3 regions of the Neobacillus sp. FW104-15D2 genome follow, and region 2 is predicted to be linked to each of the others. Evidence: riboswitches for the same ligand, from Rfam matches in the RefSeq annotation. Region 2 holds a riboswitch; each other region holds the start of a gene.
What was found. Region 2 has a riboswitch for thiamine pyrophosphate ahead of AC3WR0_RS03550 (solute carrier family 23 protein). Riboswitches for the same ligand answer to the same signal wherever they lie in the genome.
Positions count from the first base shown of each region.

Region 1: another riboswitch for thiamine pyrophosphate. It lies ahead of AC3WR0_RS21570 (acetylornithine deacetylase); the one in region 2 lies ahead of AC3WR0_RS03550 (solute carrier family 23 protein).
Region 3: another riboswitch for thiamine pyrophosphate. It lies ahead of thiT (energy-coupled thiamine transporter ThiT); the one in region 2 lies ahead of AC3WR0_RS03550 (solute carrier family 23 protein).

Region 1 covers NZ_JBYTCJ010000034.1:45,946-54,116, reverse strand. Annotated here, with positions in the region: gene AC3WR0_RS21590 (S53 family peptidase) at 1-1,417, shown strand, start outside; gene AC3WR0_RS21585 (bifunctional metallophosphatase/5'-nucleotidase) at 1,752-3,338, opposite strand; gene AC3WR0_RS21580 (BMP family lipoprotein) at 3,840-4,913, shown strand; gene guaC (GMP reductase) at 5,031-6,014, shown strand; TPP riboswitch at 6,224-6,324, shown strand; gene AC3WR0_RS21570 (acetylornithine deacetylase) at 6,421-7,713, shown strand; gene tenA (thiaminase II) at 7,718-8,171, shown strand, end outside.
Region 2 covers NZ_JBYTCJ010000003.1:33,237-41,407, reverse strand. Annotated here, with positions in the region: gene AC3WR0_RS03565 (energy-coupling factor transporter transmembrane component T) at 1-36, shown strand, start outside; gene AC3WR0_RS03560 (ABC transporter ATP-binding protein) at 18-1,643, shown strand; gene AC3WR0_RS03555 (ECF transporter S component) at 1,625-2,320, shown strand; TPP riboswitch at 2,496-2,604, shown strand; gene AC3WR0_RS03550 (solute carrier family 23 protein) at 2,688-4,001, shown strand; gene AC3WR0_RS03545 (aspartate/glutamate racemase family protein) at 4,065-4,760, shown strand; gene AC3WR0_RS03540 (permease) at 5,110-5,979, shown strand; gene AC3WR0_RS03535 (TIGR03943 family putative permease subunit) at 5,993-6,877, shown strand; gene AC3WR0_RS03530 (sensor histidine kinase) at 6,992-8,171, opposite strand, start outside.
Region 3 covers NZ_JBYTCJ010000013.1:81,966-90,136, forward strand. Annotated here, with positions in the region: gene feoB (ferrous iron transport protein B) at 1-1,412, opposite strand, end outside; gene AC3WR0_RS12330 (FeoA family protein) at 1,412-1,636, opposite strand; gene AC3WR0_RS12335 (YhgE/Pip family protein) at 2,129-4,579, shown strand; gene thiT (energy-coupled thiamine transporter ThiT) at 4,645-5,241, opposite strand; TPP riboswitch at 5,351-5,456, opposite strand; gene AC3WR0_RS12345 (histidine kinase N-terminal domain-containing protein) at 5,629-6,759, shown strand; gene AC3WR0_RS12350 (GNAT family N-acetyltransferase) at 6,779-7,321, shown strand; gene AC3WR0_RS12355 (hypothetical protein) at 7,318-7,812, opposite strand; gene AC3WR0_RS12360 (hypothetical protein) at 7,799-8,171, opposite strand, start outside.

The DNA of each region.
Region 1 (8,171 bases), on a different contig from region 2:
GAAAAGCTTCCATGCTACAAAGAAAAATCCGACAGCTCCCAAAAATGTGGCAGAAAATATTCTTTGCCTTTTAGGGCTAAGTGATTATTCCAATTTCACAGCCAATTCAGTTAAACGTACGGATACAATAGAACCTCAGGACTCACCTAAAGGACCACTAAGCCTGGCACCGAAGGATCTAGTTGAGCAATATAATGTAGGACCACTTTACAATAAAGGGGCAGATGGCTCCGGCCAGACAATAGGAATTGTCAGCTTGGCTGATTTCAATGTGGAAGATGCGTATTCTTTCTGGAATCAAATGAAGATAAATGTTAAACCTGATCGTGTTGAAAAAATTAATGTTGATGGCGGCACCGACTGGAATGGATATGATGAAACAACATTAGATGTACAGCAATCGGGATCACTTGCGCCAAAGGCGGACATAAAAGCATACTTAGCCCCGAATTCCGATACAGGCTTTGTAGATGGTTTTGCAAAGGCCATTAATGATAATAAAGTTCAATCACTTTCTGTGAGCTGGGGATTAAGTGAAACGATACTTCAAATGGGTGTCCAGGAAAAGTGGGAAACACCTGAATATGCAGAATCCTTTAATCAGCTTTATATGGAGGCTGCTGCCCAAGGTATCTCGATGTTTGCTGCAGCTGGTGATGCAGGGGCATATGATACAGGCAGAAATGGTTACTATGACCTCTCTGTAGACAATCCTGCTGATAGTCCATATATTACAGCCGCCGGTGGCACAACACTGCCTTTCCATTTCTCTTCAGCATCAACTGGTATTACCGTTTCTGTTGAGAAAGAGCGTGCCTGGGGATGGGACTATTTAGGTAATTATTTCACAGCAAGAAATCTACCGTTTTCAAGGCTAGTAGAAGGTGGTGGAGGTGGTTTTAGCACACTCTTCCCAACACCTGACTACCAAAAAGGTGTCAGTGGCGTAAATAGTTACTCTGCTGTACAAGATTTTACATTCAGTGATGACTTATTAAAAGTAACTGGGTTCAACAGTAACCCAGAAGTACTTCATGGTACTGCCACAGGACGTAATATGCCTGACTTATCTATGAACGCTGACCCATACACGGGTTATTATGTATACCTAAGCAACCCAGGTGCACCTGGGGAAAACAGCGGCTATGCTGTCTATGGAGGAACCAGTTTCGTTTCGCCGCAATTAAATGGTTTAACGGCATTGATTAATAGTGCTAACCATACACAAGTCGGTTTCTGGAATCCTCAAATCTATCGTTACGCACAACAGAAAGATTCTCCATTACATCCATTAAACGATGCTGGCGCATCGAACGATAACGGCTACTATACTGGAACTCCAGGCACTATCTATAATCAGGCAACAGGTTTAGGTACACCAGATGTAGCTAAACTAGCTGAAAAATTCGGTAAATAAATTTATATTTTTTTAGAAAGCTTGCAAAGATAATCTATGCAGGCTTTCTTTTGTTTAAAGAACATCCATTATTAAACGGATTAAGCATCCGATTCAATTATTGTATTAGCCTTGTTATATGACTTTATAAAACTTATCACCTAACTTGAAATAGTGAACAAGCCCCTGTTGATTAAAGGAAGAGGGACTAATCTGCATAGTTATCATGCGAAGTTGTGAGAAGATCACTGTCCTTTAATAGAAACAAAGGAATCCAGGAAACTACTCAACATTCAAATTGATAAAAAAATAACCTTAACTCTTTAAAGGAGCTAAGGTTAAAGGTCTTTCTTCTTTATTTTATTTTTTGAATGCGATCTCCAGTTGTTACATTAATTGGAGCTGTTTGTTTTTGTACATAATCAACTAAAGCATCCAAATCTACTTGGCCTGTTACTTGATTTTGACCTGAAGCAAAAGCGGTAAATCCATCGCCGCCACTTGCTAAGAATGAGTTCATGGCAACAGAGTAAGTCTGAGATGGTTCGATCGGAGTTCCGTCTTCAAGCGTCAATGAAACTACTTTGTCTGTTCCTAAAGTGCTGTCATAAGAGTACTTCATACCTGAGATTTGGAGTATACGGCCTGTAGCCCATTGCTGGTTCAATGCCTGACGAATCTGTTCTCCAGTTAAGTTCATTGTAATTAATTGATTATTAAATGGCTGAACAGTGAATAATTCACCCCATGTAATTTCTCCGCTGTTAATATTAGCGCGAATGCCTCCAGGATTAGTAATGGCAATTTGAGCATTCGTTGAAGCACGCTGTGCATCAGTAATAAAATCTCCAATGTTTGATTCACCGCTTGCATTCTGATCCTGTGTTAATGCTGTTGCTGCACTGCCAACCACTTTATTAATTAAAGGTGCTACCTTTGCTTCGTCATTATCTATCATTTGTTTAACCTGAGGGTCAGGCTGAATGGCATCTTGATAGGTATTTACAATTTCTGCATCACTTTTTACTACATCCTTGGTTTTTGGATCAATCCAAAGATGAACATCATCAAAGGCGGTACCATAGGAGTAGGCTTGAACCACTAATTTTCCGTTTACTTTTGTGTTCATGTACGCATGGTTATGGCCGCCAAAAATAACATCCACCTCTGGGTCTATATTTTGAGCAATATCATAGACTCTGCCATTTGCGTTGGAACCGTCCGTTGCTGAAGTTCCTGGATCATGTGCCAGTACAACGATTGTTTTAACGCCTTTTTTCTTTAACTCTTTCGCATATTTATTAATAGCTTCTGTTTCATCTGTAAATTCGATGTCTTTTACATTTGAAGGCATCGTAATAGTAGGAGTTTCAGTTGTTACCACTCCGATAAAACCAATATCCACACCATGGACTTTTTTAATCATATAAGGAGGCAGAATTGGTTTTTTATTGCTAGTATTAACGACATTTGCGCAGATGTATGGATAATTAGCACCCTCAAAATATTCACCGGTATTAGGGTTTTTTCCGCCATAAATTTGACGAAGCATTTCATTCACTCCGTGGTCAAATTCGTGGTTTCCAATCGTACTAACATCGAAATGAAGAGTGTTAAAAATATTAATGGTCGGCTCATCCTGCAAAAGAGCAGATACAGGTGCTGAAGCACCAACATTGTCACCGACAGCAAGCAATAACGTATCTTTAACCTTGGCTTGTTCTTGTTTTAAATAAGCTGCAAGATAATCAGCACGTCCAACAGAACGACCATTTACCTTACGAGTAACATCCAATTGACCATGAAAATCATTGACACCAAGAAGCTGAACTTCAAATGGATGCGGAGTTGTTATGGATGACGCAGTTTGATTCATCTCCGCATGGGTAGTATTTGTAAATGGTAATGTTAATAATGTAGCCAAGCTTGCTGATAAAACCATTAGTCCTTTTTTACGCAAATGAACCCTCTCCCGATAGCATAATAGTTTACGAGAGTTATTATATTATGCGAACAATAGATATATCAAGTAAAATATTGTTCGTATTTACGGTTGATTATAGAACGTGGTATTCATATTAATTACTTTTTAATTGTAAAATGCATATCTTTAGATTTTAATAGAAAGTAATTTATTAACGATTAAAAAACGAACGATTTGTTTGTTTGACAAATTATTGTTCGTTTATTATACTCAGTTTTGTGTTTTTGTGAAGCAAGGATCCTCCATTGTATTAAATGAATAAACTTGTTCCACTTTTGGCAAAATATTTCTATTCGATGGTTAATTTTTATATGCAGTGGAACGAAAGTAATGCTTGCTCTACATTAGAAAAACTTGGCATTCGCCAAGTCCCTTTGGCGGATGACCTAATTTTACTTATGCGTTCAGAATTTAGGGATATAAATTCTGATTAGCTAAAAAAAGCGGAGGTATAACAACATGAAAAAACAAAAACTGGGAGTGGCACTCTCACTGCTGCTGGCGGCTGGAACGCTTTTAGGCGGATGTGGAAAAAATGCCGACAACAACAAAAACAATGCAGGTGGAAAGAAAGGCTTTACGGTTGGAATGGTCACTGACATCGGCGGGGTTGACGACAAATCCTTCAATCAATCTGCTTGGGAAGGCTTGCAGGCATTTGGTAAAGCAAACAACCTGACTAAAGGCAGAAACGGATATGATTATCTGCAATCAACTTCGGATGCAGACTATGTTCCAAACCTAAATACACTAGCACGCCAAGGCTATGACCTGGTATATGGTATTGGTTTCTTAATGCAGGATGCAATTGATGAAATTGCAAAACAACAAAAGGATACTAAATTTGCGATTATCGATTCTGAGGTAAAAGAACCTAACGTAGCAAGCGTTCTTTTTAAGGAGCAGGAAGGGGCCTTCCTTGCAGGTGTCGCTGCAGCAATGACAACAAAGTCTAACCATGTCGGTTTCATTGGCGGTATGAAAAACGCCGTAATTGAACGTTTTGAAGCAGGTTTCATAGCAGGTGTCCATGCAGCAAAGCCTTCAGTAAAGGTTGACTCTCAATATGCTGGCGCTTTTGATAAAGCAGAACTTGGACAGTCTATTGCGTCTAAAATGTATGCAACGGGCGCAGATGTCATTTTCCACGCATCAGGCGGTACAGGCAATGGACTTTTTAAAGAAGCCAATGACTTAAAGAAAAAAGATCCTAAACGTGAAATCTGGGCAATTGGTGTTGACCGAGATCAGAGCAATATGGGTGAGGATGTGGTTCTGACTTCCGCTCTTAAACGTGTCGATGTAGCGGTACAAGATACGGCTAATAAAGCAAAGAACGGCAATTTCCCAGGAGGAAAAGATGTTCTTTATGGATTAAATGAAGGCGGCGTAGGATTAACACCAATTAACGCGAAGGCTGCCAATAAAGATGCAATTGATAAAGCTGTAAAAGATTGGACAGATAAAATCAAGTCTGGAGCGGTAAAAGTTCCCGGCACTCTGGCTGAATTGAAAACATTTAACGCAAAATAATATTGAAAAAGAAATAAGCGGGGGGCTAACCCGCTTTTTCATTTGTTATCGAGCAACAGAATTTATTAAATTTTTTATGCAGAACAGTGTGTTCTCTCTTATAAAGGAGTGTAATAAATGGAAAATGTTTTTGATTATGAGGATATTCAATTGATTCCGGCAAAAGCGATGGTTAATAGCCGGTCGGAGTGTGATACATCCGTTAATTTTGGTGGACGCACGTTTAAGCTCCCTGTAGTGCCTGCTAATATGCAGACGATTATAGACGAGAAGATTGCGATCTATTTAGCAGAAAATAATTATTTTTATATTATGCATCGTTTTTACCCGGAGAAGCGGTTGGATTTTGTAAAAGATATGAATTCTCGTGGGTTATATGCCTCGATTAGTGTTGGGGTGAAGGAAGAGGAATATAGATTCATCCAACAATTAGCAGAGGAAGGTCTATCACCTGAATACATTACTATTGATATTGCTCATGGACATTCTAATGCAGTAATCAATATGATTCAGCATATAAAGAAACTTCTTCCTTCAAGCTTTGTTATTGCAGGAAATGTCGGTACTCCTGAAGCAGTAAGAGAATTGGAAAATGCCGGTGCAGATGCAACGAAGGTAGGCATAGGACCAGGAAAGGTATGTATTACTAAAATAAAAACCGGTTTTGGAACAGGCGGCTGGCAATTAGCGGCCCTTAGATGGTGTGCAAAAGCGGCAAGCAAGCCGGTTATTGCAGACGGGGGCATCCGCACACATGGTGATATAGCGAAATCGATTCGGTTTGGAGCTTCTATGGTTATGATTGGCTCATTATTTGCCGGACATGAAGAGTCCCCAGGAGAAATGATCGAAAAAGACGGAAAGCTATGTAAAGAATACTTTGGATCGGCTTCCGAGTTTCAAAAGGGTCAAAGGAAAAATGTCGAAGGCAAAAAAATGTATGTTGAGTATAAAGGTTCTTTAAAGGATACCTTGAATGAAATGAAGGAGGATCTTCAATCGTCCATTTCCTATGCGGGGGGAAATAAGCTGTCAGCAATCCGTACTGTAGATTATGTTATTGTAAAGAATTCAATCTTTAATGGTGATAAAGTATATTAAATAGGGGTTAAACCTATTTTAATTGTGGTTAAAAATGGTTAATGCTGGTGGAAACTATATATCTACTCGCTCCATAGAGTAAATGAACTGCTGAGCAGCTGTCCAGTGCTGGATAGAAAAGAAATGTAAGTTAAAAACGATTTTCTTAGTACTTTACATTTTTTAATCGTGTGCTATAGTTTACTTTATTCCAACTTAATATTATGATCGAATTACACTAGGGGGGCCTTTGGCTGAGATAGAACATTGTTCTAGACCCTTTGAACCTGATCTGGATGATACCAGCGGAGGGAAGTGGAGCGAATCTTTATGTCAGCCTCATTTATTTTGACATTAACCTTCAAACCATTCATTTCTCTGGAAGTGGGTGGTTTTTTATTTTGTATTTTATTAAGGAGCGAAGAAAATGAAGGCTATATCCGGAGATTTATCTCAAAAAATTGCACACGAAGTGGAATCAAGACAAGAAGAATTAATGGAGCTTCTTACCAAATTAATTTCTTTCCCAACAGTAAGTCCGCCTGCCAGGAATACAAATGACATACAAGAATTTATTCAAGACTACTTAAAAGACCTGGGCTTTAAAACGGAAAAGTGGGATGTTTACCCAGGAGACCCTAATGTTGTTGGGATCTTAAAAGGAAAAGTTTCTGAGCAATATAATAGTTTAATCATAAATGGTCATGTGGATGTTGCAGAAGTAGGTGATGATAAAGAATGGAATAAATCTCCCTTTACTACCTATTTTAAAGACCAATATATTTATGGACGTGGTGTTGCCGACATGAAAGGTGGCATTGCAGCATCGCTATTTGCTTTTAAACTATTAAAAGCACTCGATATTACTCTTCAAGGTGACTTGCAATTTCAGTCAGTGATCGGGGAAGAAGTGGGTGAAGCGGGAACACTCGATTGTACAGAAAAGGGGTATACTGCTGACTATGCAGTAGTAGTCGATACAAGTGATTTACATATTCAAGGCCAAGGCGGGGTCATTACCGGCTGGATAACGATTCAAAGTAAAGAAACCTATCACGACGGTTTGCGCAGGAAAATGATTCATGCAGGTGGTGGCGTGAAGGGGGCTAGTGCGATTGAGAAAATGATGAAAATCATCTCTGGCCTTCAAGACCTGGAACGCCACTGGGCGATTACGAAAAGTTATGAGGGCTTTGAACCTGGTGTTAATACCATCAATCCTGCTGTGATTGAAGGTGGCAGGCATGCCGCATTTGTTGCTGATCGCTGCGCACTTTGGATTACGGTACATTTTTATCCGAATGAAGATTATGAAGAAGTTATCAAGGAAATTGAACAACATATTAATGCTGTAGCCGCTGCGGATCCGTGGTTAAGAGAAAATCCGCCAGAATTCAAATGGGGAGGAAAATCGATGATTGAGGATCGTGGAGAGATTTTTCCTTCCTTGGAAATTGATTCAGAGCACCCTGGGACGCTTCTTTTAGCCGATTCGTATGAAAAATTATTAATCCAAAAGCCAACAATAGGAATGTCACCTACAGTTACTGATGCTGGATGGCTAGGACGGGCCGGGATTCCGACTGTCATTTTTGGGCCAGGAAAATTAGAAGATGCACATTCTGTAAATGAAAAGGTGGAAGTTCGTCAATTACTAGATTTTACGAAAGTATTAGCCACATTTATTGCAGAGTGGTGCAACACTAGAAAGGAGGAATAAACAAATGAAATTTACAGACTTTCTTTTTGAAAAAGTAAATGAAATCTGGCAAAAAACTCACCAGCATCCTTTTGTGGTGGGGATGGGGACAGGAGATTTGCCTGTTGAATCGTTTATTCGGTACATGAAACAGGACTATGTCTTTTTAATCGACTATTCCAAGCTTTTTGCACTAGGTGCGGTCAAGGCAAAAGATATCGAGACGATGGCCGCTTTTGCAAAGCTGCTTCATGAGACATTGCATGGGGAAATGGATTTGCACCGCCAATATGCTGAACGATTTGGTATTACCAACCAACAGCTTGAGGAAACGAAGCCACTCCCAATGAATTTTGCCTATACGCGTTATATGCTATATGTGGCTCAGAATGGTTCTCTTGAAGAATTGATCTCTGCGCTGCTGCCTTGTATGTGGAGCTATTGGGAGATTGGCAAGATGCTTGCTGAAAAGTATCCAG
Region 2 (8,171 bases):
TTGGGGGGATATTTTCGATGGCGTATATTGAATTAAAAAATGTTTCATTTTCCTATCCGGACGCAAACCAGCCTGCCATTCATAACTTATCTCTCCAAGTGGAAAAGGGACAGTTTATTGTCCTTTTCGGTGCCTCTGGCTCAGGTAAAAGTACTCTTTTGCGTCTTTTAAAAAAGGAAATCGTGCCACATGGAGAGCTTTCGGGTGAGATCCTTTTAAATGGGGGTTCAATCGAGAACCAAACTGTGAATACAGGCTTTGTTTTCCAGGATCCGGAGAATCAGGTAGTTGCTGATAATGTTCTTCATGAAATGGTGTTTGGCCTTGAAAATATAGGTTTATCTACAAATGAGATGAGAAGCAGGATTGCAGAGATGGTTCATTATTTTGATGCCGAGAACCTATTGAACCGGGATACGCATGAACTTTCAGGCGGTATGAAACAGCAGATTAATTTGGCATCTGTTCTCCTTATGCAGCCGGATATTCTTCTGCTGGATGAACCCACAGCCCAGCTGGACCCTGTAAGTGCCAGAGAGTTTTTAAATATGCTGGTCCACCTAAATGAAGAGTTTGGAATGACGATTATTCTGGCTGAGCACCGTTTGGAGGAAATATTTCTGCTTGCAGACAGTATTGTTTTAATGGATAAAGGAGAAGTGAAGGTTCAGGGAGGGACCCGCCAGGTTCTTGAAAATCTATGGAGAAACCCTCCTTTTAATAAGTATGTTCCTAGTATTCCTTCGCTTTATTTAAGCCTTGGAGGGAAAGAAAAGCTGCCTCTTTCAGTTAAGGAAGGGCGAAGCTGGACCCAGACTGTGGAGATTGCTAAAAAAGATAAAACAAGATTGGCTGAAATAACAGAAGAGATCCTTAACGCCCAAAATCTATATTTTCAATATCAGAAAGAAGATGGTTATATATTAAAGGAACTGAATCTTTCTATCAGAAAAGGTGACTTTTATGCTCTCTTGGGTGGTAATGGCTCTGGAAAGTCAACTTTATTGAAGCTGCTGGCGGGTGTGTTAAAGCCAGAGAGAGGGAAGCTTATTTTCAAGGGAAAACAGTTAAAGGCATGGAAAAATAAAAGCCTTGCAGCTGAAATAGGCTATTTGCCGCAAAACCCTAAGTTATTTTTCATACAGGATACTGTAGAAAAAGAAATTCAGGATACTCTTGAACAATGGGGATTAAAGAACGAACATGAGGTTGAGCCTCTTCTGGAGAAGCTTGGAATAAATCATCTTCGCCATAATCATCCATACGATTTAAGCGGCGGAGAACTTCAGAAAGCAGCGCTAGCCTGCCTGCTTTTAAGAAAGCCTGAAATTCTGCTGCTGGATGAACCTACAAAGGGACTGGATCCCTTGTCGAAGGATCATTTAGCAGATATTCTTTGTAAGTTGAATTGCGAGGGCGTTTCTATCCTGATGTCCACCCACGATGTAGAGTTTGCAGCCCGCTACGCCTCAAAATGCGGAATGATGTTTCAGGGAAGTATAACATCGGAATCTGAGCCCGATGCTTTTTTTAGTGGGAATTTCTTTTATACTACGATGGTACAACGGCTGTTTCGCAGTAGGTCCGACCAACAAATCGTTACCCTCGAGGAGGCAGTTGAGCTATGCAGGCTAAGAAGATAATTGTTACTTCAGCGGCACTCCTTATGGTTGCACTGCTCTTATATTTATCATTTAGCTTGCAAAGTCAGTATATATGGCTAAGCCTGGCCATTGTTGTCCTTTCAATGCTGCTGTTATTAATAAGGTTTGAAAAAAGAAAGGCAGAACCACGCGAACTGGTGTTGCTTGCTGTCCTCGCGGCTATTGCGGCTGTAGGCAGGGTTCCGTTTGCCAGTATTCCAAGTGTTCAGCCTACAACTTTTGTGATTATGATGTCAGGATTGGTTTTTGGTGCAGAGAGTGGCTTTATTATTGGGGCGGTCGCAGCACTTGCATCAAATATGATCCTTGGCCAGGGACCTTGGACACCCTGGCAGATGGCTGCCTGGGGACTTGTCGGTTTCTCCGCAGGCTTATTAAAGAACAGCCGATTAATGAACTGGACCTGGGGCAGGGTGGTCTTCGGAATTGTTTGGGGATTTTTATTTGGGTGGATTATGAATATTTGGGGTTACTTTTCCTTTACACAGGGAGGAAATCTCTTTGAATTAAAATCAATATTCACTTACTTTGCTGCCAGCGCTCTGTTTGATGCCATGCATGCTGCATCAAATGTCTTTTTTCTGGTTTTGTTTGGCAAGCCCTGGATGAAAATACTTACCAGGTTTAAAAGGAAATATGGGCTGATGGAATTTTGAGAAACGTAGTTAACCACTTTTCATAAATGATATCTTAACATCAAATTGATCCATAAAAAGGTTGAAATTGATGTTAAAATCAACTTAAGATCTCCCCTTCACGCAAAGGGAGTTTTTTCATCCTCTTGTCATCTTCAATGATTAGGTATATTCTGAAACAGAATTAAATATCGCGAAAAACTGCTAGGGGTGCCCAGGTATGGGCTGAGAGAAAAACACTCGTTTTTTAACCCTTTGGACCTGATCTGGATCATACCAGCGTAGGAAAGTAGTGAGAAACTGTTTTTTCTCTAACTTTTTTAAGCTAACCAGGTCCGATTGGGAACCTGGTTTTTTATTTGCGTAAAAAAATAAGGAGAGAATATCAATGGAACTAAATGAACAGCCCAACGAAGGTTTAACTAGCAGAATTGATGATAAATTGCCTCCTGCTAAAAGCTTTTTATATGGTCTCCAGCATGTCTTTGTTTCAAATGTCTGGCTTGACCCAATTTTTGTAGCGGCAATGATTGGTCTGCCGCTGACTTTATCCGCCAATATTGTAAACAGTATTTTTATTGCTGCAGGACTGGTAACGCTAATCCAGGCTACTAGACTAGTTCGGCTTCCAATCGTGCAGGGACCTTCCGCCGCTTTTGATTCGATTATGATTGCCGCGGGAAAGGCACATGGGCTTGCAGCAGCTAGTGGAGGAATCCTGTTAAGTGCTCTTATTGTTTTTATTTTGTCTATTACAGGATTAATTGGCCGCTTGAAAGCAATATTTACTCCTGTTATTTCGGGGACAGTTATTTTTGTTGTTGGTATTTCACTTTCAAGCTTTACGCTTTTTGAATTCCTTGGAGGGACACCGGGAATGGAAAGCTTTGCAAAGCCTTCGACACTTGCTATGTCTATACCAACAGCGGGTGTAGTTATTCTATTATCACTATTTGGCAAAGGAATGTGGAAGTCTTTTTCTTTCTTAATCGCTTTAGTAATTGGTGATATTATAGCGTCTCTTTTGGGGAAAACTAATTTTTCCATTATTGCTGACAAGAGTTGGTTTGGATTGCCGCACTTTCTTCCTTACGGTGCATTAACCTTTCATTGGAGCACTTTTATTACTTTCTTTGTTGCCTATATTGTAGCCGTTATTGAAGCAATGGGTGTATATCAGGCTTCTGCTGAAACACTGAAGGTCGATCTTGACTCCAAACGAATCCGAAATGGCTTTGCAGGTGAGGCAGCAGGTTCAATGCTTTCTTCATTAATTGGCGGATTTCCAACCACTGCTTATGCCCAAAATGTAGGTCTATTAAGGTTAACAGGGGTAGGGTCAAGATATCCAGTTATGTATGCAGGGGTAATATTTCTAATTCTAGGCCTTGTTCCGAAAGCTGGTGCTCTTTTGGCATTGACACCTGATGCCGTGGTAGGAGGCATCTTTTTACCCGCTGCAGCAAGTCTCATATTTACTGGAATTTCCTTGTTAGGTAAGATTGAAAAGTCCGAAAGAAATTATATGATTATAGGTTTATCCATATTACTTGCGATTTCACTGCCTGAATATTTTAAAGAGGCAAAAGGTGCCGTTGGGACGTTCCTTTCCAACAGCATAATGATTGCTGCCTTTACATCAATCATTTTGCAGTTCTTTCTTGTCAATATTCCTAATCGCATCAATAGAAACCATAAATAAAATTAAAGGGTTCTGGCCGACTAGTCCAGAACCCTTTATATATTAAAAAGGGGGAATAGACTTATGAAGACAATAGGATTAATTGGCGGGATGAGCTGGGAATCAACTAAGCATTATTATGAGCTGATAAATGAAAAGATAAAGGAAGAATTAGGTGGGCTTCATTCAGCAGAATGTATTTTATATTCCGTTGATTTTGAAGTAATAAAGGAACTTCAATTCGCGGGGGAATGGGAAAAGGCAGGGGAGATATTGAGTGCCACAGCTATAAAATTAGAAAATGCCGGTGCCGATTTTATTATACTTTGTACCAACACTATGCACATTTCAGCAGATGCAATCCTGCAGAAAATTACTATTCCTTTTTTACATATTGCTGACCCAACAGCTTATCAAATCAAATCAGAAGCCAAAAAGACCATCGGGCTGCTAGGCACAAATTTTACGATGGAGGAAGACTTTTATAAAGGAAGGCTGACTCAAAAGCATGGCTTGGAAGTTATTATTCCTGAAGAAGATGACCGAAAGGAAATCCATAGAATTATTTATGATGAGTTATGCTTGGGGGACATTAAGCTGGAATCCAAAGAGAAATATAAAAATATTATTAGTAAAATGGCCGAAAAAGGGGCAGAAGGCATTATTCTCGGATGCACTGAAATAGGGATGCTCATAAAGCCTGAAGATGTCACCCTTCCTCTTTATGATACCACGGCGCTTCATGCCTTCTATGCTGTGAAAAAGGCGTTAACTGAATAGATACAAGGGGAGAAAGCATAGAGATAGCTGGATTACTATCTTTTTATGCTGTCTTCTTTTTTTGTTGGGAATTCTCTATCAGACAAAATTCCAAAGAAATCCATGAAAATGTCTCATAGCCCACATCGATAATCCTTTGAGTGATAATCAAAATATCCCTTCCTCCATTATTAGAATTAGATTAATGCCAAATATTACGATAGACGAATCCAAAGGAAGAGAGTATAGTATTTAATGTTGTTTTGGGTTATATGAAATATTTTCTTAAGGGAAAATTAAGAATTATAAAATACTCTATTAGTTGTATGTTAAAAGTATTTTTTTAGTGTTTTACTGAGGAGGAACTTCCATGGATAGATTGTTACAATTAAATACAATTTTTATCAGTATTGTGATTGAAGCTATCCCTTTTATTATAATTGGTGCGTTTGTGTCAGCACTAATAGAAGTTTTCGTTTCTGAAAATACGATTATTCGAATCATGCCTAAAAATCGATTCTTATCTGTCATTACCGCTAGTTTAATAGGAGCATTATTCCCTGGCTGTGAATGCGGCATTGTTCCGATTACAGCCCGCTTAATAAAAAAGGGTATGGCGCCCTACTCTGCTATTTCATTCATGCTTTCGGCTCCTATTATTAATCCGATTGTTCTGTTTGCTACTTTTATTGCCTTCGGCGATAGCTGGACGATGGTATGGTATCGGGCAGGTCTTGCAATAGGCGTTTCGATTTTAGTCGGGATCATTCTATCTTTTTTCAGTAAAGGAAGCCCAATAAAAATCAATCACGATGAGCATATACACGATCATTCGCATCAAAATACCAAACAAAAATTGATTAGTGTTGTTACCCATACAATTGACGAGTTTTTAAGTGTAGGTAAATTTCTAGTCATGGGATCACTCATTGCTTCTGCTATGCAGGTTTATATCCCAACTAAGATTCTTGTTACATTAGGGCATACGAAAATAACAGCTTCATTAATCATGATGGCTTTAGCTTTTATTTTGTCCATCTGTTCAGAAGCGGATGCTTTTGTAGCTTCTTCGTTTAGAAATAGTTTTGCTCAAAGTTCAATCGTAGCTTTTTTAGTGTTCGGGGCAATGGTAGACATAAAGAATCTTTTAATGATGTTTGGTTCATTTAAACCGAAGTTTGTTATTCTTTTAATATCTTTAATTTCAACGTTGGTATTCATTGGTTCACTTCTTTTGTAAAGGATGATTGATAATGTTTCGAATCATTATTTTACTGCTTTTTACGAACTTATTTTTTATGCTGCACTCCACTGGAGACATTACAAAGTATATAAACATGAAATATTCCTTCCTTTCGTACAGTATGATTTTCGTTTTATTCTTTTTAACAATTGCTGAAGGAATACGCTGGTATTTTTCTGATAAAAAGAAGCAGGATGAACATGTTGAATGTGGCTGCAGTACCGGCCATTGCCATCATGATCACCAATCAAATAAAAATAAAGTAACAAAAGGAAAAAAGGTTAAAAGATTCTTATCTTATGCTATGGTTTTAATACCTGCCCTATCAGGCGTTCTTTTACCTGTTGCTACTCTTGATTCAAAGCTGGTTGATGCTAAAGGATTTCAATTTCCTGCTTTAGAGGATGGAAATGATAAGTATGGCATGCATCAGGTTCTCAACCCTGATATGAGCCAATTTATGGGGAAAGATGCTTTTTTGGATCTTGTTAGCAAAGAATCAAAATCCTATAAACCAAAAAACCATATAACACTTACGGATGAGGATTATTTAAAAGGGTTAGAAGTTATATATAATTACCAGGGAGATTTCACAGGGAAATCAATTACCATTAATGGTTTTTCTTATAACGGTCCGAACCTAAATAAAAATCAAATCTTTTTACTGCGATTCGGGATTATCCATTGTATAGCAGATTCTGGAGCATTTGGTATGATGATTCAATTCCCAAATGATATTCAAATACCTAATGATCAGTGGTATCAAGTAACAGGAACTTTAGAGACAGCCTATTATCAGCCTTTTAAAGCAAAGGTTCCTGTTTTAAAAGTGACAGATTATAAAATCATAAACAAACCAAAAGATCCTTATGTTTATCGAAATAGTTTTAACTAATATTTATAGCACAAAGAAGAACAGATGCCAGGCACCTGTTCTTCTTTGTTATATGGAAAGATATATCCCAGAACCTCAAAGTGAAATTAACTTTTTCATAATTAAAAAGGACATTTAAGCTTTTTGGTTTTTGGGGAATGTAAGCCCGATCCTGGTACCTTTATCAATTCTGCTTGTAACATTTACTTTCCCATGGTGCTTTTCAATAATCCAATGGGCAATGGAAAGTCCGAGACCCGTCCCTTCTGATAAGGTCCTTGCTTTATCACTTTGATAAAAACGGTCGAATATCTTAGGGATGTCATCTTCATTAATTCCAATACCATTATCCTCAACTATTAATTCAATCGAAGAATGTGACTGCCGGCAGGAAAGGCTGATAATCCCGCCCTCGCCAGTAAATTTCATCGCGTTATCTAAAAGGATGACAATGAGCTGATGAATCCGCTCCTTATCACCTGTAAAGGTAACAGGCTCCGGTATATCCAGCAGCAGTTCTTTTTCCTGATAAGAAATAATTTCTTCATATTGGCTGGCAAGCTCTTTAAGCAGCTGGTCAAGCTGAAAAGGCTGTTTTATTACCTCTATTTGATTGGAGTCGGACCTAGCCAGTGTAAGCAAATTCCTTACTAACTTTGATAACCTTCTTGATTCATTGGAAATAGCTGAAATATCAAGAATTCTATCTTCTATTGTTGCGGAAGGTGAGCGAAACAACAAATCCGTCTTGGCCTGAATAACTGCTAGCGGTGTTCGCAATTCATGGGAGGCATCCGAAACAAATTGCTGTTGTTTACCCCAGGCGTTCTGAATTGGAATCAAAGATCGTTTTGCCAAAAAGTAGCCGAATATGACGGCAGCAGCCATTGCTATGCCGCATCCTGTGATGATAATAAGCATCAATCTTCCCAGGAATTCTTTTTCAGAGTTGATGTTGCGCAAAAACTGAAGGGTGGTCGTTCCTTCAAATGGCACTGTAGCTTTTACTGCATAGTAGCGAAAGGTAAAATCTCCGATCGTAACGTCGTCGAGTTTATTTAAATTCTTAGGCCGGACGTTCTTTTCAAGCTCTTGGAACCTTTCGGCTTCAGGAGCTTGATCCTCAGACAAGTTATTTTTCTCATTCCATTGTAAAACAATGATACGAGGATCCCGAAAACCCATTTCTCCGTGCCTTCTATCATCATCTCTGGTTCTTTCGTGCGGAAAATCCTTTCTCCCTGCAGCTTCAAGCAGAGACCTGTTTACATCCTCATACAATCGATGTTCAGTGTAAAAATAAAGAATGCTTCCT
Region 3 (8,171 bases), on a different contig from region 2:
ACTTTAGCTAGAATAAGAGCAACGACAATTCCCAGTACATATAAGCTTAAAACTACTAAAGCTTTTTGTCCCTGAAAAAAGGCCCCCACAAATAAGGCATAAACCGGAAGTCTTGCTGAACAGGACATGAGCGGAGTGAGCAATATGGTTAACAGTCGTTCGCGCGGTGTCTCGATTGTCCTTGCAGCCATAATCCCCGGTACATTACAGCCAAAGCCAATCATCATTGGAATAAAGGCTTTACCGTTTAATCCGACAGATTCCATAATCCTGTCCATAACAAGAGCAACCCTTGCCATATAACCTGAGTCTTCTAAAAGTGATATGAAGAAGAACAGGATAAATATTTGCGGTACAAAGACAAGTACGCCTCCTACACCAGCAACCAGTCCCTGGATAATTAGGTCATGGATAAATTGAGACGCTCCAGCAACTGACAGTAATTTCTCAATTCCATTTGTTACGGGACCTGTGAGTAATTTATCAAGCAGGTCAGCCAAAGGAGTTCCAAGCCAGTCAAAAGTGAGCATAAACATCACATACATTAAAGCCAGAAAAATAGGCATTCCAAGATAACGGTTTGTTACCAGACTATCTATCTTTTCTGTTAAGGGAGTTCCAGCTTCTTTCTTCCTGACCGATTCACTCAAAATATTTTCAATAACCATTCTTCTCTTTAAATAGATAAAATGAGGAAGTGTCTTGCCACCTTCTTTGACTTTTACTTTTTCAGTAACATCAGTGAGGAGAGCCTCCATTTTTTGCGGATTCATGATAGTACGAAGGTACTCTTCTACATATTTGTTTCCTTCAAACCATTGAAGTGCCAGCCATCTTGGTGAATGGTTGGTTTTTCCCTCTAATTCACCTGCTGTTAATAAAATGACGTCCTCAACATCTTTTCCATAATAAACCAGGTTTTTCCGGTCTAAGGCATCCTCACCATCGGAAATGACATTAACCAGTTGGTCGCAGCCTTTTCCGCTCCTTGCTACCACAGGGACAACGGTTACGCCAACCATACTGGAAAACTTCTGAATATCGATATTTATTCCGCGGCTAGCAGCTACATCAACCATATTGAGCCCTATTAGAGCTGGCTTTCCATATTCAAGCAATTGGACCGTTAAATGCAAATTACGCTCCAGCTGCGAGGCATCCAATATATTTAATAATCGATCAACCTTTTCATTTAAAAAGAAGGATGTAACCACCCCTTCATCCTTTGAAAGGGGATTTAATGTATAAACTCCTGGCAAATCAATTAATCTGCCAATATTATTTTTAAACAGTCCTACTTTTTTTTCTACAGTTACGCCGCTCCAGTTGCCGACATATTCATAGGACCCAGTTAAGTTATTAAACAACGAAGTTTTACCAGTATTGGGGTTTCCTATTAAAGCAACTTCCATTATAACCGCTCCACTTCAATACAATCTGCTTCCTTGCGGCGTATGCCCACACACTGCCCGCAGGATTCAATCATGATGGGGCCCCCAAAAGGCATTACACATTTTACACAGACCTCAGTTCCCTCTGTGATACCTAAATCAAGTAAACGCCTTTTAACAAGGTGACCTACATGCGAGATATCAATGATCTTTCCTTTTTCTCCTGCTTTCAACTGACCAAACATGCTTATCACCCTTTTAATTGAGAATGATTATCTTTACTATGTAGTTATTTTAACATTAAAAACAAAAAAATGTAAAAGCAATATTAAGGGAAATTCCTTTGAATATGTTGAAAAAGGATAAAAGTTTATAAGTTTGACATATTTACTTTTTTTTTCGCTTTTTTTGGTTTTTAAATTTAGGCGCTTTTAATCTTAGTTGTTGATTATATCTCCGAGCCGGTCGCTTTCCGCGGGAGTCTCGTGACCTTGCGCTACGATCAACATATAAATTCAAAGTTGCTTTTTAACACAGCCAAAATTTAAGAGAAACCTACTTCTATTTTATTTCCAATACATAGGTAAATAGTATTATTCCAATATAATTTTTACAATATTTTTTATTTTCTGTAAATTAAAGGTATTTTTACCATTTCTATAGAATTATATAAATCGAGTGAAAAATGAATGATCATTCAGTTTTTCTCAACAAAAAAACAAAGGGGGTATTATGAATTGAATGTTTTTAGCTTATTTTGGAGTGAATTAGCTAAACTTGCGGTAAAAAAAGGGGTTTTACTGTCTGTTATAGCTGCTCTGCTGATCCCTGTTGTGTACGGTGGAATTCTTCTCTCTCCTACATGGAGTCCGTATGACAATCTTTCTAACCTGCCAGTAGCAGTTGTAAACAACGATGAAGGTGCTATGTCAGGAGATGAGAAAATTAATGTAGGAAATGACCTGGTTGCTGATCTGAAAAAAGGCAAGGATTTGCGCTGGGAATTTGTTGATTCAGACGAAGCTCGATCCGGACTTGATAATTTTAAGTATTATATGATTATTGAAATCCCAAAGGATTTTTCTAAGAGAGTAACCACTGTACTTGAACCAAACCCAAAAAACCTGGAGCTTAAATTTACTCAAAATGAAGGTCTTAATTTTATGGCTGCACAGGTAACCAAAACTGCAACAGAAAGTATCCGCGAACAGCTTGCTAATAAAATTACCGAGAAATACGTAAAGAATATTTTTGCAAATCTTGGTGATGTAGCAAATGGGTTTAAAACAGCTGCGGATGGTTCTTCTCAACTGCATGACGGAACGGTCCAGCTTCATGATGGAACTGGCCAGCTGCTGGATTCACTAACAGAAAAATCAGCCGATATTAAAAAACTTGCAGACGGTTCACAAGAACTTGAGGCAGGAACTGCGGAGATGGCTGGTTCTTTATCCTCTAAGCAAAGTGATATAACCAAACTTGCAAGTGGTTCCAAGGAATTAAAAAATGGAACTGGACTTCTCCTTTCCTCTTTAAACAGTAAATCAGGCGACATCACCCGCTTAGCTCAAGGATCTGCTGCTGCTAATGACGGGACAGGAAAATTGCTTGCTGCTCTAAAAGCTGGGCAGCCTGGCGTTCAGCAGCTCGCTGGAGGCGGGAAGAGCCTAGCAGAAAGTGCACCAGCTCTAAAAGCTGGCACTGAAGGGATTTTAAAAGGTTTAAATGACACCAAAAATGGACTCACTTTAGTAGTGAAGCCTAAAACCGAAGAACTATCGAAGGGTGTTACCGATCTAGTTGGGAGTGTCTCACTTACTGCAAAGGGACTCGATGGTTATGTTTCTTTAATCGAGAATTATATTTCAAACCCTACATCTGAAAATAAAGCACCTTATCTTTTCGCTATAGGTGAACTTAGAAAGATGTCTGACTACCTAAATTCACAAAAAACAAAAGACGATCTTTCTGCACTTACTGCTGGCGCAACCGCTTTACCAAAAGCATTTGAGCCTGGTGGAGTTCCTGGAAAGATACTTACACCTGTTGATGGTCTTAATGCTTTAATAGCAGGTCAGACGCAAATCAATGCAGGTGTTGCTGATTTAGCCGCTAAGGCTCCTGCTCTTCAAAAGGGCACAGCGGACCTTGCGACAGGCTGGAATACAATGATTGATCAAGTTACACTTCTCCACGGTGGCACTACTCAAATTGCCGATGGAACAAAGACCGTCCAAACAGGCTGGAGTGACATGACTGCAGGCGTAACGAAGCTTGATAATGGAGCCGCTCAGATTTCAGCCGGAAATGCATCGGTTGATAAAGGTTGGCATGATCTTTCTGCCGGTGCTGCACAAATTCATACAGGCATGGTTCAGGTCAGCGACGGAAATGCATCTGTTAACCAAGGATGGGGTGACCTAACAACAGGTGTTACTCAATTAAATGATGGAGCTGCCAAGCTTGATGACGGGTCGAACCAGCTCGCTTCCGGATTAAAAGATGGTGCACAAAAAACTAGTGCCATTAAAGCGGATGATCAAAATATCCAAATGTTTGCTTCACCTGTTAATCTGGCAGGAAGCACGATTCATAAGTATCCGCACTACCGGGATTCAACTGCACCGTATGTTTTATCTTTAGCTTTATTTGTTGGAATTCTGGTTTTATCATTATTTATTAATTTCAGAAGGCCTGAAGAAGTTTCCGCGCTCAGCTGGTTTGGAGCTAAGTTCTTAAATCTTTCGGTTCTTGCTGTAGGACAAGCTCTCCTATTATCACTAGTTGTCCTTGGCTTTTTAGGAATGGATGTAGATAACCCAGTGGCTTTCGTTTTATTTACCATAATTGTAAGTATCATTTTTTCAGGTATTATTTTATTTTTTGCATCATTGGGGAATGTCGGAAGATTCATGGCTCTTGCGTTCGTAGTATTACAGCTTTCTACAACTGGGGCTAACCTCCCAATCGAAATGCTGCCTGAAAATCTCCGTAACCTGAGCTCGTACCTTCCATTTACTTATACAATAGAAGGATTTAAGTCTATTATTTCACTTAATGACTCAGGTGCAGCTTTTGGAAACATGGCGATTTTGCTTGGCTTCTTTGTATTATTTATGTTGCTTTCAGCAGCTGTTTTCTTATTTAAGTCCAAGGAACATCCCCACCAAGCGGACATTGCGGTTTAAATTATTCTTTTAAATAAGTAAAAAAAAGCCCTCTTCCATATGGAATGAGGGCTTTTTTCAGCTTATTAATACTCTTTCTTAGCTGTACTATTGAGCATGGTTCTTGGTGCTGCGTTTATAACAAGAATCACCAAGATTGCACTGATAACAAAGCTAGCCAGCATATATGTGCCGTTATAAATTAATGAATAAAGTGCTACAGGCTGGCCTTTGGGTGCATACGAACCAAAGAATACAATCCCGGAAATAAAATGGCAGATAAACCTTAGCAGGCTTCCGATAAAAGCACCGACAACTGCAAGGGTCATCCACTGCCCTTTTCGATTCTGTGCCAATGACTGCTTTAAGCCAGCAGCAACTAATCCAGCAAGGCCCGCTGTTGCAAAAGCTAGAATATAATCAAGGAAGCCCTGAACAGGATGAACAACGGTCGAAAACCCTAAAATCAATTGAAGCAGTCCTAATAAAAAGCCAGTCAAAACCCCGCCTTTGGTTCCCCAGCGGTAGGCCATTAGAAAAATAGGAACCATCGCAATAGAAACAGATCCTCCCTGCGGCCAGATTCTAGAAAAAATAAAACCTGATGCCAGGTCCAGTAGATAAGCAAGTGCTGTAAAAACTGCTACCTCCACTAAAAACAATGTATTGCTTTTCTGATTCAAAACTTTTTCCCCCTTTTAATTTGGAGAGTGTCTTTCCCTATTACCTAATGCTCCGCATAAAAGTGGACTGCAAAAAGCAATCCAGGACGGTTGGGGACCCTGCATTGCCTATATCCTCAAACCACATCCCTACGCTAGCGTTAACTAACAGGTTCATAGGGTCAGAACTCGAACATTCACTCTCAGCCGCTTTTGCAGCTCCCCCTGTGGAAATATTAAATTTAATTCCTTTTCGAATATACTACTTTTTTTCATCTCCGACAAGGAAAAACATGGAATATGCAAAACATGGCCATTGGACGATTTTATTTAGAAGGAATTATGCTTCACCCTATCGAATTAATTCATCTAAAGCCCACTTTCATTTATCCCGATAGGAGGACCAACATGCTAACTCAAAAAAAAGAGGCTTTACTCAATTTTTTTAAAAGCCAGAAACAGCAGCTTTTATACGATTGGGACAAATCTATTATTGTTTCGGACAAGGATCCTTTTAGGGACAAAATACTTGCTAATGGCGAGTCCCTTTTCAATATGGTGTTAATGGTTTTTAAAATGACCCAGGACGAACTGTTGGAATACATAGAACATCTGGCTACAAGCGTATCTCTAGAGCGTGTAGAGGCAAATATCAATATCGGGGAATTTGTTTATAACGTTAATCTTGGCAGAAGTGTGCTTTACAGCTATCTTTCTAAAGCTGAACTGGACTGGAGCGACATGCAGGAATCAATCAATTTAATCAATTTCTGTTTTGACAAATTCCTTTACTTTGCTGTTTCCCACTATACCGAGGAAAAAAATAAAATTATAGAAGAAAAAACCAAGTTTATTGACTCTACACATCAGGACAGGCTTACCTTGCTTGGTCAAATGACATCAAGTTTTATTCATGAATTTCGCAATCCACTTACTTCCATTCAGGGATTTATTCAGCTGTTAAAATCAGATTTTCCCGATATGAAATATCTGGATATCATTTCGAACGAATTGGGACAATTGAATTTCCGCATTTCACAGTTTCTTCTTCTATCAAAAAAGGAACTGATTGGCAAAGAAAAGAGTTACTACAGTTTGAATACTTTAATTGAGGAAGTTTTAAACTTTCTCTATCCCAGTATTCTGGATGGGAAAGTGAAAATTGATAAAAAGTTGTCAGGTGACCCTCAGCTTTATGGATATGCGGATGAAATAAGGCAAGTATTCATTAATATCATCTTTAATGCCATTGATGTACTCGGCCACCAGAGCAGTGAGAATCCTTTAATTGGAATTGTATCGGAATCCCTGGATGAGACAAGCGTCAAAATAACAGTCTCAAATAATGGTCCGATGATACCCGAGGAAATACAAAAAACAATTTTCGAACCCTTTTTCACAACAAAAAAGTTGGGGACGGGGCTCGGACTATTTGTGTGCAAGGAAATTATTGAAAAACATAAGGGTGAAATTTATTGCAAATCCATGCCGAAGAATACATCCTTTTCTATTATCCTTCCAATAGCACTAAATACTTGATTAAAGGAGTTATTTTGTAATGTTTACCTTGAAAATTGATCAGGACATTGAACTTCAATTATTTCAGCTTCATGATTCACAAAAGTTGTATAGACTGGTAGATGAAAATAGAACCTATCTAAGGGAGTGGCTGCCTTGGGTGGATGGTATGACCTCCTCCTTCCAATATCATGGAATTATCCCAATGTGGCTTAAACAGTTCGCCGAAAATAATGGATTTAACGCCGGGATTGTATATAAAGGAGAACTGGCAGGCTCTTTGGGCCTCCACCAAATTGATTGGCATAACCGGCAAACCAGCATTGGTTATTACCTTGGCCAAAAGTTTCAGGGACATGGAATTATGACAAGGGCAGTACAAGGTGTGTTAAACTATGTATTTTATGATCTTGGACTAAACCGGGTGGAAATCCGCTGCGGTGAAAAAAACATTAAAAGCCGTGCCATTCCTGAAAGGCTGGGATTTAAAACAGAAGGCATGATTCAAGATGGCGAACAATTATATGGACGCTATCATAATCTGGTTATATACGGAATGTTATCAAGAGATTGGCTGCATTAATTTGCGGCCGGCTCTTTTTTTAGTTTCCAATATAAATTCAGCCATATTAGCTGGACAATTGGGTAGAAAGTAAAAGAATAAAAAATAGAAAACCCGTCTCTGTAATGGTAAATCCCCACTTTATGAGCCACTGCTTCCGTTAATAATCCAATTAAAGACCAGCAAAGTATATATGCAACAGCGTGGCGTGTTTGCAGTTGAAGCTTTTCCCATAAATAAATAAAAAAGTATGAAAAAGGTCCATACATTACATACGAAATAAAATCAAAAAGCTCAAATTTCGAGACCTCATTTACATCATAGTAGTTCATGGGATACAAGCTGATAGTATGGTCAAAAAAGAAGCCTGTGTATATCCCGAATAGCAGGCATAATAACAGCATTTTGAAGGAGAATTGTTTTCTGGCTAAATAGACAGCTAAATAGCCAATAACAGTTACCATAAGAACAAAAATTTCATTTGCATCAAATGACTGGTCATACCGAACCAACTCCCTTCACCCTTTCTTGCTTGTTTACTATTTTCCATACATAAAACGATATAATTAAATTTGCACAGAACAGCATGACTGAAAAGATTGCATTCCATTTATTGTAAATTAACATTCCTAAGAGCCTCTGAAGAATTTCAATTCCCATCGAAACCATAAGAACCATAATAAATATAATGACTCTCCTTTGAAAGGTCTTAGCGATTTCATTTAAATTAAGCCATAGCAAAACCAATAATGGTAAAACAATGTTTCTGCATATAATAAAAGCAATATATTTCTCGATGGATACTGAAACCTTTATAAAATTTAGATTCAGCCAGAGAATCGTGCTTCCGTTCATCAAAAGCATAGATACA